DNA from 4 places in the Pseudomonas allii genome. Region 4 is predicted to be linked to each of the others. Evidence: predicted binding sites of a transcription regulator. Region 4 holds the regulator's gene; each other region holds the start of a gene.
The links. The regulator FliA, encoded in region 4, starts transcription of late flagellar genes. The targets are predictions, from matches to a motif close to CTAAAGTTTNNNNNNNNNNNGCCGNTAA.
Positions count from the first base shown of each region.

Region 1: the regulator FliA is predicted to act here: its motif matches at 1,814-1,841, upstream of ACZ445_RS25045 (methyl-accepting chemotaxis protein).
Region 2: the regulator FliA is predicted to act here: its motif matches at 1,987-2,014, upstream of motA (flagellar motor stator protein MotA).
Region 3: the regulator FliA is predicted to act here: its motif matches at 2,129-2,156, upstream of ACZ445_RS15685 (methyl-accepting chemotaxis protein).

Region 1 covers NZ_AP039450.1:5,469,239-5,472,648, reverse strand. The annotation lists gene ACZ445_RS25060 (hypothetical protein) at 1-844, shown strand, start outside; gene ACZ445_RS25055 (hypothetical protein) at 872-1,159, shown strand; gene ACZ445_RS25050 (cupin domain-containing protein) at 1,268-1,648, opposite strand; gene ACZ445_RS25045 (methyl-accepting chemotaxis protein) at 1,887-3,098, shown strand; gene ACZ445_RS25040 (response regulator) at 3,108-3,410, shown strand, end outside.
Region 2 covers NZ_AP039450.1:564,436-567,845, reverse strand. The annotation lists gene motB (flagellar motor protein MotB) at 45-1,064, opposite strand; gene motA (flagellar motor stator protein MotA) at 1,068-1,919, opposite strand; gene ACZ445_RS02490 (HDOD domain-containing protein) at 2,086-3,410, shown strand, end outside.
Region 3 covers NZ_AP039450.1:3,496,878-3,500,287, forward strand. The annotation lists gene ACZ445_RS15670 (AraC family transcriptional regulator) at 1-55, shown strand, start outside; gene ACZ445_RS15675 (LysR family transcriptional regulator) at 52-963, opposite strand; gene ACZ445_RS15680 (aldo/keto reductase) at 1,083-2,078, shown strand; gene ACZ445_RS15685 (methyl-accepting chemotaxis protein) at 2,214-3,410, shown strand, end outside.
Region 4 covers NZ_AP039450.1:4,746,121-4,749,530, forward strand. The annotation lists gene ACZ445_RS21605 (chemotaxis protein CheA) at 1-478, opposite strand, end outside; gene ACZ445_RS21610 (protein phosphatase CheZ) at 490-1,278, opposite strand; gene ACZ445_RS21615 (chemotaxis response regulator CheY) at 1,297-1,671, opposite strand; gene fliA (RNA polymerase sigma factor FliA) at 1,841-2,581, opposite strand; gene fleN (flagellar synthesis regulator FleN) at 2,578-3,410, opposite strand, start outside.

The sequences.
Region 1 (3,410 bases), 720 kb from region 4:
TTTCCGCCACGGCAAAGGCTTCCTGATTTTCAGTTTGATATTCGGGGTTGTGTTATTGGCCCTCGCCGGTTTTGTGCTGTACCTGGGCACGATACTGCCACCGGGCAACGATGGCCCGGTCAACCTCCAGACATCACGTGGCATGGCCTTGAACTTTGCCAACCCACATACCCTGATCTACGCCACCAGCGCCTTGCTGGTCGTTCTTGCCGTGGGCGTGTTTGCAGCCTACGCCTGGCACAAAAAACTGCGCGCGCCACGCTACAACGTGTTTGAGTTCGGCATCGAACGCATCATCAACGAGCAACGCGAGTACACGGCGTTTGCCGATATCGAAGACCTGTACTTGTTCGGCTCCGGGCAAACCGTGATGACCGGCATGATCACCAACCTGGCCTATCGTCGAAACGCGTCCGAGCCGTTTCATCGGGTGATTGAAAGCCTCAAAGGCTTTTACGAATTCCAACAACGGGTGCGTGAATTGCACGTTCGCGCACGCATGCCGGCAGTGATCGCGACGCTGGAGATGGGCGGGGCTGTGACGTTCAACTGCATCAGCTCGGGGCAGGTCTGGGGCAAACGCGTGAGTGGCAACTTCCTGAAAATCACCACCTCGCCAATCGTCGTCAGCCGCGCATCCCTCGAGTACCAGGGCCACAAAGTGCCGATGTCGTCGCTGCGCAGCGTCGACCTCAACGCCTGGACCGAAAAAGTGGTGATCAAGGACGAGAGCGGCAACCCCGTGTTGTCGACCATCGCCACCGGCATTCTGAGCCACGACCTGTTCCTCAATACCCTCGATGCCGTGTTTGCGGCGCAACAACAAACACGCGAGCTGGCTTGAGCCGGCAGCGTCACAGCTGAGGATTAAATGATGATCTATCGCGGCGCAGGCTGGCTGACGTTATTTACACCGGTGGCGATGGTGCTGCTATTAATGTGGCTATGGCCCGACCCCAGCGTCAAACCCGGCAACACATCGCTGATGCAGGTGTTGCTCGGCTTTGGGGCGGGGTCAGCGATCAACACTGTGCTGGGCTTTGTACTGAACCGACAACCGCACGCCGATGGCGTGCGCCACCACTTCTTTTTCATGCCGATGCAATGGCCGGCGCTGGCGATCACGGTGGTCTGCACGCTGATTGCCTTGCTGAAATAACCCTCCCGGCCGCTCGTCCGGGGCGGCCGCGTCTTGACCTGTTCAAGGCTGACACGGTAAGTGGAGTGAGTGTCTCATAACGGTATGAGCGAGCAGGCGACGCCAGCCTCAGATCCACTGGTCATTCACAGCCGTAAGCTCCCCACCTTCATGTCCGGTATTCAAGATGCCCCGTGGCTCGATCATCATCAGCTTGGCCTCGCCTTCGGCGGCTGTGCGGTGCGCTACGCCCCGAGGGACCACGTACAGCTCACCCGGTGCGACATAGACCGGGCCGTCTGGAAGGTCGATACGCAGGGTACCGTCGAGTACCAGAAAGGCCTCGTCGGTTTCGGGGTGGGAGTGCCAGATGAACTCGCCTTCGATGCGCACGACTTTGAACTGGTAGTCGTTCATCTCCGCAACGACGCGTGGGCTCCATGGTTGGTCGATCAGGTCAGCTTTTTGGATGAGATTTATGGGGTGTGTCGGGGGCTGTGACTGAGACATGTCGGAGACTCTGCTGAATAAGAGTCGTCAGGTTAGCGAACGAGGGAACGAGGGCGCTTGTACGATCCTGCAAGCAGCCTGAGCGTGTCAGCTGGCGTCACCTACACTTAACTCCGTGCTCAGTCACACACCGGTCATAAACCAGACGGAAGGTACTCAACAGACCTAAAGTTGAGCCGCTAGGGGCGGATAGCCTCTATGTCGTTTACATCCGCAACACTGTTCAAGGATCGAACTCATGCCCCAGCGCCCATCCAGCCGCACGCACCTTCCCGTTTATCCTCGTTTCCGTTGGTTCGCCTTGATTCCGGTCGTGCCGGCCGTTGTGTGGATACTCGTGCAATCCACTTCGCCGGCCAATCTGCTGGCCTGCACGGTACTGGTGATGATCGGCCTCGGTGCCTGTGCCTGGAGCGCGGCTTCGCAGCGCAACGCGCTGCAGCGAGCGATTGCGCAGGCGCAGGCGGACCAGTCGAGTGCGCACGCGCATAACGGCTTGGCCTCGCGTGCACAGCTCGATGAGGTATTGCTGGGTGCCATGCCCATCTGGGCCAAGCAGGTGGAAAGCTCGCGCCATCAGACCGAGGAAGCGATTGTGAGCCTGGTGAACCGTTTCACCGGGATCGCCACACGCTTGGAGGAAACGGTACAAGCGTCGCAGCACGCGGCCGGCGAGCTGGACGGGCAGGCCGCTGACGGCGCGCTTGAGGTGCTGGCGCGCAGTGACAGCGAGTTGAGCCAGGTGATCAATTCGCTCAAGGCCACTCAAACCAGTCGTGACCAGACCCTGGCGCAGGTGCGCAGCCTGACCGCCTACACCGGCGAACTGCGTACCATGGCCGCTGATGTGGCAGCGATTGCCGCACAAACCAACTTGCTGGCCCTCAACGCGGCCATCGAAGCGGCGCGCGCCGGTGAGGCCGGTCGCGGCTTCGCGGTGGTGGCCGATGCGGTGCGCAGCCTGTCGAGCAAATCCAGTGAAACGGGCCAGCAGATGTCGGCCAAGGTCGACATCATCAATAACGCCATTACTCAATTGGTGCAGGCCGCGTCCAGCAGTGCCGACCAGGACAGCCATTCGGTGGCCGAGTCCGAAAACAGTATTCAAATGGTGCTCACACGCTTCCAGAACATCACTGGGCGCCTGGCCGAATCCGCCGACCTGCTCAAGCAGGAAAGCTACGGCATCCGCGATGAGATGACCGAGGTGTTGGTCAACCTGCAATTCCAGGACCGGGTCAGCCAGATCCTCAGTCACGTGCGCGACAACATGCACGCGCTGCATGACCATCTGCAACAGGCCAACCAGACCCCGGACCAGCCGCTGGCCATCGACGCCCGCCAATGGCTGGCGCGCATGGAAACCACCTATGCCACTGACGAGCAACGACGCCTCCATCGCGGCGAGGCGGCAGTGCAGTCGAATTCCCAAGACATCACTTTCTTTTAGGAGCACATCATGGCGAAGAATGTATTAGTGGTCGACGACTCCAGCAGCGTGCGCCAAGTGGTCGGCATCGCCTTGAAAAGCGCCGGTTACGACGTGATCGAAGCCAGCGACGGCAAGGACGCCCTGAACAAGCTGACCGGGCAAAAAGTGCACCTGATCATCAGCGACGTGAACATGCCCAACATGGATGGCATCACCTTCGTCAAGGAGGTGAAGAAGCTGGCCAACTACAAGTTCACACCGATCATCATGCTGACCACCGAGTCTCAGGAATCGAAGAAGGCCGAAGGCCAGGCCGCGGGCGCCAAGGCG
Region 2 (3,410 bases), 2.4 Mb from region 4:
CCTACGCGGGACAAGCCCGCTCACCACAAAAAGACCTTAGTTGCCTAAGAACCCGTCTTAGGCACCGTAGGATCCTTCACCCCACCGTCATCAAACAGGTTCAGCTTCTGGCGCAGCTCATGCGCCGGCAACGGCTCCTGCCCTGGCGGAATCGCGTTCGGGTCGGCCGGTACTTCACCCGGCGCGCCGGCCCCCGGAGTGGGTTGCGGCGCTGGCGGCTGGTCACCTTCAATCGCACGCTGGGCCTTTTTGGTCAGCACCACAATATCGATCCGGCGGTTGACCGGGTTGAACGGGTCTTGATGATCAAACAGCTGTGACGAAGCAAAACCCACCACCCGCGCCACTTGCGCATCCGGATAGCTGCCAGCCACCAGCGCACGACGTGCGGCGTTGGCGCGGTTGGCTGAAAGCTCCCAGTTGCCGAAATCACCCTGCCCGGCGTACGGCTTGGCGTCGGTGTGGCCACTGATGCTGATCTTGTTCGGCACTGCCTTGATGGTGTCGGCCATGGCCAGCAGGATGTCTTCGAAGTACGGTTTCAATCGGGCGCTGCCGGAGTCGAACATCGGCCGGTTGGCGGCGTCGGTGATCTGGATGCGCAGGCCTTCAGGCGTGATTTCGAAGGAGATCTGGTCCTTGAACTTCAGCAGTTGCGGGTTTTCCTCGACCTTGGTCTGCAGCTCCTGCAGCAACAATTCGAGGCGCTCCTGCTCGACCTGTTCGGCCATCGACTCGACGGTATCGCGCTCGATCGGGATTTTTTCCTGAGGCGCTTCGGTCTTGACCTCCGGGTTGATGGTGCGCTCAGGGGCCAACTGCGGCGAGCCCCCCAGGTCGATCACAAAGGGCGTGCCGCTTTCCGAAAAGCCAATCGGGTCCTTGAAGTAGCCGGCAATGGCGATCTTCTGTTCCGGCGTGGCGGTGGACATCAGCCACAGCACCAGGAAGAACGCCATCATCGCCGTCGCAAAGTCGGCGAAGGCGATTTTCCAGGCGCCACCATGGTGCCCCGCAGCGAAGCGCTTGACGCGCTTGATGATTATCGGCTGGTTGTTTTCCATGGCTTAGCGACCGCGAACCGCTTGTTCCAGCTCGGCGAAGCTTGGGCGATGCTTGGGGTACAGGACCTTGCGACCGAACTCTACCGCCAGCGACGGCGGCATGCCGGAAGCGGAAGCAACAAGGCTGGCCTTGATCGATTCGTACAGGTTCACTTCTTCCTTGGCGTCATGGGCCAGGGAAGTCGCCAGCGGGCCGAAGAAACCATAGGCCGCGAGAATACCGAAGAAGGTACCGACCAGCGCTGCACCCACGTGCATGCCAATAGCGGCCTGGTCGCCCTCACCCAGGGACGCCATGGTCACCACGATACCGAGTACCGCCGCGACGATACCGAAACCCGGCATACCGTCAGCGATGCCGGTCACAGCGTGGGACGGGTGCTCCAGCTCTTCTTTAAGGCTGAACAATTCCATGTCGAACAGGCCTTCCAGCTCATGGGGGGCCATGTTGCCGGAGGACATGATGCGCAGGTAGTCACAGATGTAGGCGGTCATGCGCTCATCTTTGAGCACGGCCGGGTACTTGGCGAAAATCGGGCTGGCGGCGGCGTCTTCGATGTCGGCCTCGATGGCCATCATGCCTTCGCGGCGGCTCTTGTTGAGGATCTCGTAGACCAGGCCCAACACCTCCAGGTAGAAGGTGTGGGTGAAGCGCGAACCGAACATGCCCAGCGACTTCTTGATCACGTGCATGGTCATGTAGCCGGGGTTCGCCTGCAGGAATGCACCCAGTGCCGCACCGCCAATGATCATCACCTCGAAAGGCTGGATCAACGCAGCGATTTTACCGTGGGACAGGACGTACCCGCCGAGCACGCTTGCGAAGACGACGATGATGCCGATAATTTTAGCCATAGGAGATGAGTACTTGCGCCGTCGGGTTCATGGACATATTGGGTGTAGCAGAAAACTCTTGTTCTACTTATCGGCAAAACTGCGCCAGACTATAGCCCGTTAAGGCGAAAAGCCAGTTCGGCCCGCTCCGGGCGTGTAGACCGCAAGTGATGATCGCGCCCCAATCATGGCTAATGAAACGACAGTCCCAACTGCAAAACCCAACTCTCTCGCCGCTTGGATCAAGCGCCTGGACGAAGTGCTGCTGCCCGTTCCCCAGGCCAGTCACGACCGTGTGTGCAAAGGCATCCGCGATAACCGCAGTTCATTGCGGGATATTGCCGAACTGATGCAAAGCAGCCCGGCCCTGGTGCTCAGCGTGATGCGCGAGGCCAACAGCCACACCCATGGCAGCCTGGCGGAACCGGCGGAAAACCTCGAAGTGGCACTCAACCGCCTGGGCCTCAAGCGCGCCGAAGAACTGCTGGCACGCCTGCCCTCGGTGCCGGCCAACGAGATCCCCGTGGCGTTGCGCCAACTGTTGCTGGTCAGCCAGCACGCGTCGCAGCAGGCCAACGGTTTGTTCGGCAGCCGCCTGGCGCGGCTGTGGCAGGACATCCACTGGGGCAGCCTGCTGTTTCTGTCGCCGCTGTGGCCGATGGCGGTGGCCTACCCCAAACTCCTGGAGGAATGGGAGCTGCGGGTTATCCACAAGGGCCAGTCCGCCCGCGCGGTCGAGCAGGAATTGTTCGGCATACGCCTGCTGGACCTGTGCGTCGGCCTGACCGAAGCCTGGCACCTGCCGATCTGGGTATCCCAAGGCTATAAGTTGCTGATGAGCGAGCAGCGCCTGCTGGTCAAGGCCCTGCATATCGCTCGCGAAGACGACCCACTGCGCCATCAGCAATTGCTCGACGCCGAACCCAACCTGCGGCGCTGGCTGAACCAGCCGGCCAATACCGTGTTGCTGGCCAACGGCCTGGCGATGTCGGCCCAGGAATCCTGGACCTGCCCGCACACCGAACGCTGGCAGTTGCTCACAGCGCTGTACCTGCAACAACCGTTGGGCGAGGTGCAGCAACTGGTCCACCAACAAGCTGTCACCAGTGCCCGTACCACCTTGATGCCCGACCTCTGGCACCCGGCGCTGTCACTGATCTGGCCGTGGCATGTGGCGAAGATCCATCGCGGCCTGCTGCCGGCACCACCGCCCACCGCCGAGGCCCTGGCCGTGTGGCGCAAGCGCTGCACAGAACTGCTGGTGGAACCGAGCCGCTTTGCCAACGCGATGCACCTGACCACTTGCGCCAAGGAGGCCTTGGTCGCAAGTGGCATGCAGCGGGTCATGCTGCTGATGGCCGATCGCGCCTTGAGTACCTTGCGCGTGCACCAGGCCGATGGCCTGCCCAAAGACGCCGCCAACCTGAGCCTGGACGTGGTCAACAGCACCCTGCTGCAACGCCTGCTGGAAAAGTCCGCCCAGGTGCGCCTCAACCCCGAAAACCATGCCCA
Region 3 (3,410 bases), 1.2 Mb from region 4:
GTTTCACAAGGTTACCGGGCAACAGCCTGGGGCGTATCGCAAGGCTCAGGCCTAGCGCTGCAGACCGGTGTCGGGCCGGGCGCAGAGTTCGACCAGCCAGTCGACAAATACGCGTACGCGCTGGGACAGTTGGCGGTGCGGCGGATACAGCGCCGACAGGGCCATTGTCGGCACCGCCAGGCTGGGCAATACCTGCACCAGGGTGCCCTCGGCCAATTGGCGCATCGCGTGGTAAGCCGGCGCCTGGATCAAGCCGAACCCGGCTTCACAGGCCGCGAAGTAGCCATCGGAACTGTTCACCGCCAAGCTTTTTGACAGGTTGACCGTGCGCAATTGGCCGTCGATTTCAAACTCCAGGCCAAACCGTTTGCCCGTGACGCTGGAGACGTACTCGACCATCTGATGGTTGGCCAGGTCCTCCAACGATGCCGGAACGCCCCGGCGCGCCAGATATACCGGGCTCGCCAACGTCAGTTGATCCATCATCGCCAGAGGCCGTGCCACCAGCGATTCATCCAGGGCCAAACCACCGCGCAGCACGCAATCCACACCTTCACGGATCAAGTCCACCGGGCGGTCGTTCAGACTGATCTCCAGTTCGATCTGGGGGTAGCGGGCCGTGAATGTCGGCAATGCCGGGATCACGATCAAGCGCCCGATGCCCGACGGCATGTCCACGCACAAAGTGCCGCGCGGGTTCTGGCGGCTCGTTGAAAACACCGCCTCGGTTTCCTCAAGGTCCGACAGCAACTGCACACAGCGCTGGTAGTACGCCGCGCCATCCAGCGTCGGGCTGACTTGCCGCGTGGTGCGTTGCAACAGTTGCACGCCCAGGTGCGCCTCCAACTGCTTGATCAACACCGTCACCGAGGCGCGGGGCAGTTGCAGGCTGTCGGCGGCCTTGGCAAAGCCGCGCAGCTCGACGATCCGGGTGAACACGCGCATCGCGTTGAAACGGTCCAAGGGGCGGTTCCTCGCGCTGATTATTTGGATATTACGAATAGTGTTAGTGCTTTTAGCCGGTTTATCCAGGTTTTGTCGAGCGTGACAATGCAGGCCTTCCCACCCAAGGAGCAACACCCATGCATACCCGCCAACTCGGTACACACGGTCCACTCGTCTCAGCCATCGGCCTCGGCTGCATGGGTATGAGCGATTTCTACACCCCCGGCAGCGACACCCGCGAAGCCATCGCCACCTTGCACCGCGCGTTGGAACTGGGCATCAATTTACTCGACACCGCCGATATCTATGGCCCGCACACCAACGAAGCACTGATCGGCAAGGCCATCGTCGGCAAGCGCGACCAGGCGTTCCTGGCCAGCAAGTTCGGCATCGTGCGCGACCCGGCCAACCCCTCCCTGCGGGGTGTGAACGGCCGCCCTGAATACATCCGCAACGCCATCGACGGCACCCTGCGACGGCTCGGTGTGGAGACCCTCGACCTGTACTACCAGCACCGCATCGACCCGGACGTCGCCATCGAAGAAACCGTCGGCGCCATGGCCGAGCTGGTGCACCAGGGCAAGGTGCGTTACCTGGGCCTGAGCGAAGCCTCCGCCGCCACTCTGGAACGTGCCCACAAGGTGCACCCGATCAGCGCCCTGCAAAGCGAATACTCGCTGTGGAGCCGCGACCAGGAACATAACGGCTGCCTCGCCACCTGCCAGCGCCTGGGCATCGCCTTTGTGCCCTACAGCCCGCTGGGCCGTGGCTTTCTCACGGGTGCCCTGCAAAGCCCGGATGACTTCGGCGCCGATGACTACCGCCGCTTCAGCCCACGCTTCCAGGGCGAGAACTTCGCCAAGAACCTCGAACTGGTCAAACAGGTGCAGGCGCTGGCCGCCGACAAAGGCATCAGCGCCGGGCAACTGGCCTTGGCCTGGGTGCTGGCGCAGGGTGACTTCATCATTCCGATTCCCGGCACCAAGCAGCGCAAATACCTGGAAGAGAATGCCGCCGCGCTGTCGGTCAGCCTCAGCCCGAGCGAACTGGCGGCCTTGGAAGCCATCTTCCCCGCCGAAGCGCCCGCTGGCTTGCGCTACCCCGAGGCCGTCATGGCCATGCTGGATATCTGAATAAACACCGCGCCGCTCATCGGCGCGGTTTTTTTCTTGCACGATGGTACCTAAAGCTCCACCCTGCCAGGCCGATAGCCCTACGAAGCTCTAACAAAGCCGCGTCGATAATAAACGCTTCGTAAGGACGACCCCATGCCCCCACTGCGCTCCATCCAAGCCCGCTATACCCTGTTCCTGGTGCTGTTCGTCCTGGTGTTATTGGTGTTGACCGTAGTGGGTATCGGCCAGTTGGTCGCGCCCAAGCTGCAGCACACCGAAGAACAGGTGGTGCTCAACCGTGTCGCTGAGGTCGCCGAGCAGATCCAGGGCGAACTCAACAAGGTCCAGTCCCAGCAACGCAGCATCACCCAGACCATTCCATTGCTCGACAGCGATGCCATCGACAAGGTCCTGCCGGGCCTGGTCGACCAGTATGGCGAGCTGAAAGTCTTCGGCGGCGGTATCTGGCCCCTGCCCAACCAGCGCACTCCGGGGCGCAACAAGCACAGTACGTTCTGGCACCGCGATGCGTCAGGCAAGCTGGCCGTGAACACCTTCTGGAACAGCGACCCGGCGCCCAACTATTACGACCAGAGCTGGTACAAGGGCGGCCTCGCCTCGCCTCGCGGTCAATGCGCCTGGGCCGCCGCCTACAAGGACGACGCCAGCCAGGAACCGCGCACCAACTGCGCCATGGCCATCCAGCGCGACGGCGTGCCTTATGGCGTCGCCACCATCGACGTGACCCTGGGCTTCTTCAATGACTTGGTCGCCAGTAAAGAGAAAGACATCGGCGGGCAAATGCTGATCGTCGAAGGCGACGGCAAGATCATCAGCAACAGCTCGCGCATCAGTGGCCCGGTGGTGTTGAAAAACATCAGCGAACTCACCGGCACCTCGGCGTTTGCCGCCCAGGTCAGCAAAGCCCTGGCCCACCGCGACCAGGCGCTGCAACGCAGTGAATTCGACAACCAGGGCGTGGCCAGCACCTTCTACATGCGCCCCATCGAAGGCACGCCGTGGTTCCTCGCCACCGCCCTGCCCACGTCACTGATCACCGCCCAGCGCAATGACGTGCTCGGCACCCTGGCGCTGTTGCAGATCCCGATGGTGGTGCTGCTGGTACTGCTCGCGGCGTATGCGATCCGCCAACTGGTGCAGCGCATGAAGACGCTGAAGGCCAATATCGACGCGCTTTCCGCCGGCGACGCCGACCTCACGCGACGCATCACCATCCGCGCCGAAGACGAACTGGGCGCCATCGGCCATTCGGTGAACCGCTTTATCGTCTACCTGCAAAACATGATCGGCGAAGTGACCCAGGCCACCGGCGCCATGTCGTCGAGCCTG
Region 4 (3,410 bases):
GCTGTTCGAACTCGCTGTCGGTCACATCCGGCTCGGCCTCAACCACAGGCTCCGGTGCGGCTTCAACCATCGGTGCGGCCGACGTGTCGGCAGGCTCCGCATAGCGCGCCAGGGCGGCCAGCAGTTCCGGGGTAGCCGCCGTGATCGGGGCACGCTCACGCACCTCGCTGAACATGCCGTTGACCGCATCCAGTGCTTCGAGAATCACGTCCATCAACTCCGAATCAACGTGACGCTCACCCTTGCGCAGGATGTCGAACACGTTCTCGGCGATGTGGCAGCACTCCACCAGCTCATGGAGCTGGAGGAAGCCGGCGCCCCCTTTTACAGTGTGAAAACCGCGAAAAATTGCATTGAGCAGGTTCGCATCATCCGGTCGGCTTTCCAGCTCGACCAGTTGCTCGGACAACTGCTCTAAAATTTCGCCGGCCTCTACAAGGAAATCCTGAAGGATTTCTTCATCGGCGCCGAAGCTCATGTGGGTGCTCCTTAGAAGCCTAAACTGGATAACAGGTCATCGACATCATCTTGACCCGATACAACGTCTTCACGTTTATCGGCATGAATCTGCGGACCTTCACCCTTGGCGAGATGTTTTTGTGGATCTTTTTCCGAGAGGATCGCTTCGCGGTCATGTTCGATGCCGGCGAAACGGTCAACCTGGCCTGCCATAAGCACCAATTTGAGCAAGTTGCTTTCCACTTCGGTGACCAACTGGGTCACACGCTTGATCACCTGACCGGTGAGGTCCTGGTAATCCTGGGCCAGCAGAATGTCGTTGAGGTTGCTGGAAACCGTACGGTTTTCCTGCTCGCTGCGTGACAGAAAACCGTCGACCCGACGCGCCAACTCGCGAAACTCCTCGGCCCCCACTTCCCGGCGCATGAAGCGGCCCCAGTCGTGGCTCAGGGCCTGGGCTTCAGTGGCCATGCCGTTGACCAGGGGCGTGGCGTTTTCCACCAGGTCCATGGTGCGGTTGGCCGCCGCCTCAGTCAGCCTGACCACATAGGACAGGCGTTCGGTGGCATCGGTGATTTGCGAGATTTCTTCGGCCTGGGGCATGTGCGGGTCAATCTGGAAATTGACGATCGCACTGTGCAGCTCGCGTGTGAGCTTGCCCACTTCCTGATACAGGCCGCGGTCACGGGTCTGGTTGAGCTCATGGATTAACTGCACCGCGTCGCCGAACTGGCCTCTTTCAAGGCTGTCGACCAACTGGTGAGCATGCTTTTTCAGGGTCGACTCGAAGTCTCCCTGTGACGTTTCTTTATGCTCCATAGCTCCCCCGCGATGGCATTAGCCGTGGATGCGTTCGAAGATTTTTTCGATCTTCTCTTTCAAGGCCAATGCCGTGAATGGCTTGACCACGTAACCGTTGACCCCGGCCTGGGCGGCTTCGATGATCTGCTCACGCTTGGCTTCGGCGGTGACCATCAGCACAGGCAGGCTGCGCAGCTTTTCGTCAGCGCGCACGTGGCGCAGCAAGTCGATACCGGTCATGCCCGGCATGTTCCAGTCTGTTACCAGAAAGTCGATGCTCCCGCTGTTGAGGATCGGAATGGCCGTAATGCCGTCATCCGCCTCGACCGTGTTTGTGAACCCAAGGTCACGCAACAGGTTTTTTATGATCCGCCGCATCGTTGAGAAGTCATCAACGATGAGGATTTTCATGTTCTTGTCCAATTCGACCTCCAAGCAGTCTTAAACGCGCCCAGCACCTGGACGCGCCATTTCAATCAACAGGCATTACACAAAAAGGACTGCCGGGGGCACCACGGGTCGAACCCGCGAAGGCCGGTTGCCCTCGCGGTATCGTCTGCAGTGTCCCCACACTGCCTGTTCAGCGCGCTCGCCACTCTCCCAAACGCCCCCGCAAGCGGGCTGCGCACTGGCTGTGCAACTGGCTGACCCGCGATTCGCTGACACCCAGGACCTCACCGATTTCCTTGAGGTTCAGCTCTTCGTCGTAGTACAGCGCCAACACCAGCCGCTCACGCTCCGGCAAATTGGCAATCGCGTCCGCCAACGCTCCCTGGAAACGCTCATCTTCCAGGTCACGCGATGGCTCCATATGAGCACTCGCGCCGTCCTCGTGCAGCCCTTCATGTTCGCCGTCCTGCAACAGGTCGTCGAAACTGAACAGGCGGCTGCCCAAGGTATCGTTCAAAATCCCGTAGTAATCGTCGAGACTCAATTGGAGTTCGGCCGCAACTTCGTGATCTTTAGCGTCGCGACCGGTTTTTGCTTCAATTGCGCGAATTGCGTCACTGACCATGCGTGTGTTGCGGTGTACCGAACGCGGCGCCCAGTCACCTTTGCGCACTTCATCGAGCATCGCGCCACGGATGCGGATGCCCGCATACGTCTCGAAACTCGCCCCCTTGCTCGCGTCGTATTTGGTCGACACTTCGAGCAGACCGATCATACCCGCCTGGATCAGGTCTTCGACCTGCACGCTGGCGGGCAGGCGTGCCAGCAGGTGATAGGCAATGCGCTTGACCAGGGGCGCGTAGCGCTCGATCAATTCACCCTGGCTGTCACGGGCAGATTTCTTATACGCGTTGTAGCCGGTCGCTGTCATAGCACGGGTCCTGCGCTCGTCTGGTGCACCAATCGCTCGACGAAAAACTCCAGATGCCCCCGGGGGTTGGCGGGCAACGGCCAGGTATCGACCTTCTGGGCAATAGCCTTGAACGCCAGTGCACACTTGGAACGAGGGAATGCTTCGTAGACTGCACGCTGCTTTTGCACAGCCTTGCGCACACACTCGTCGTAGGGAACTGCGCCGACGTATTGTAAGGCGACATCGAGGAAACGATCCGTGACCTTGGTCAACTTGGCGAACAGGTTGCGCCCTTCCTGCGGGCTCTGGGCCATGTTGGCCAGCACGCGGAAGCGGTTCATGCCGTAGTCACGGTTAAGCAGTTTGATCAGGGCGTAGGCGTCGGTGATCGAGGTGGGTTCATCGCAGACCACCAGCAACACTTCCTGCGCAGCGCGCACAAAGCTGACCACGGACTCGCCGATCCCGGCGGCGGTGTCGATCACCAGCACGTCGAGGTTGTCGCCGATGTCACTGAACGCCTGGATCAGCCCGGCATGCTGCGCCGGACTCAGGTGCACCATGCTCTGGGTGCCGGAGGCGGCCGGGACGATGCGGATGCCACCAGGCCCCTGCAGCAGCACATCGCGCAGCTCACAGCGGCCCTCGATCACATCGGCAAGGGTATGTTTGGGCGTCAGCCCCAGCAGAACGTCGACGTTCGCCAACCCCAGGTCAGCATCCAGCAGCATGACGCGACGGCCAAGCTCTGCCAGGGCCAGGGACAAATTCACTGACACGTTAGTTTTCCCGACGCCACCTTTGCCGCCGGTCACCGCGATCACCTGTACGGGATGCATGCTGCCCA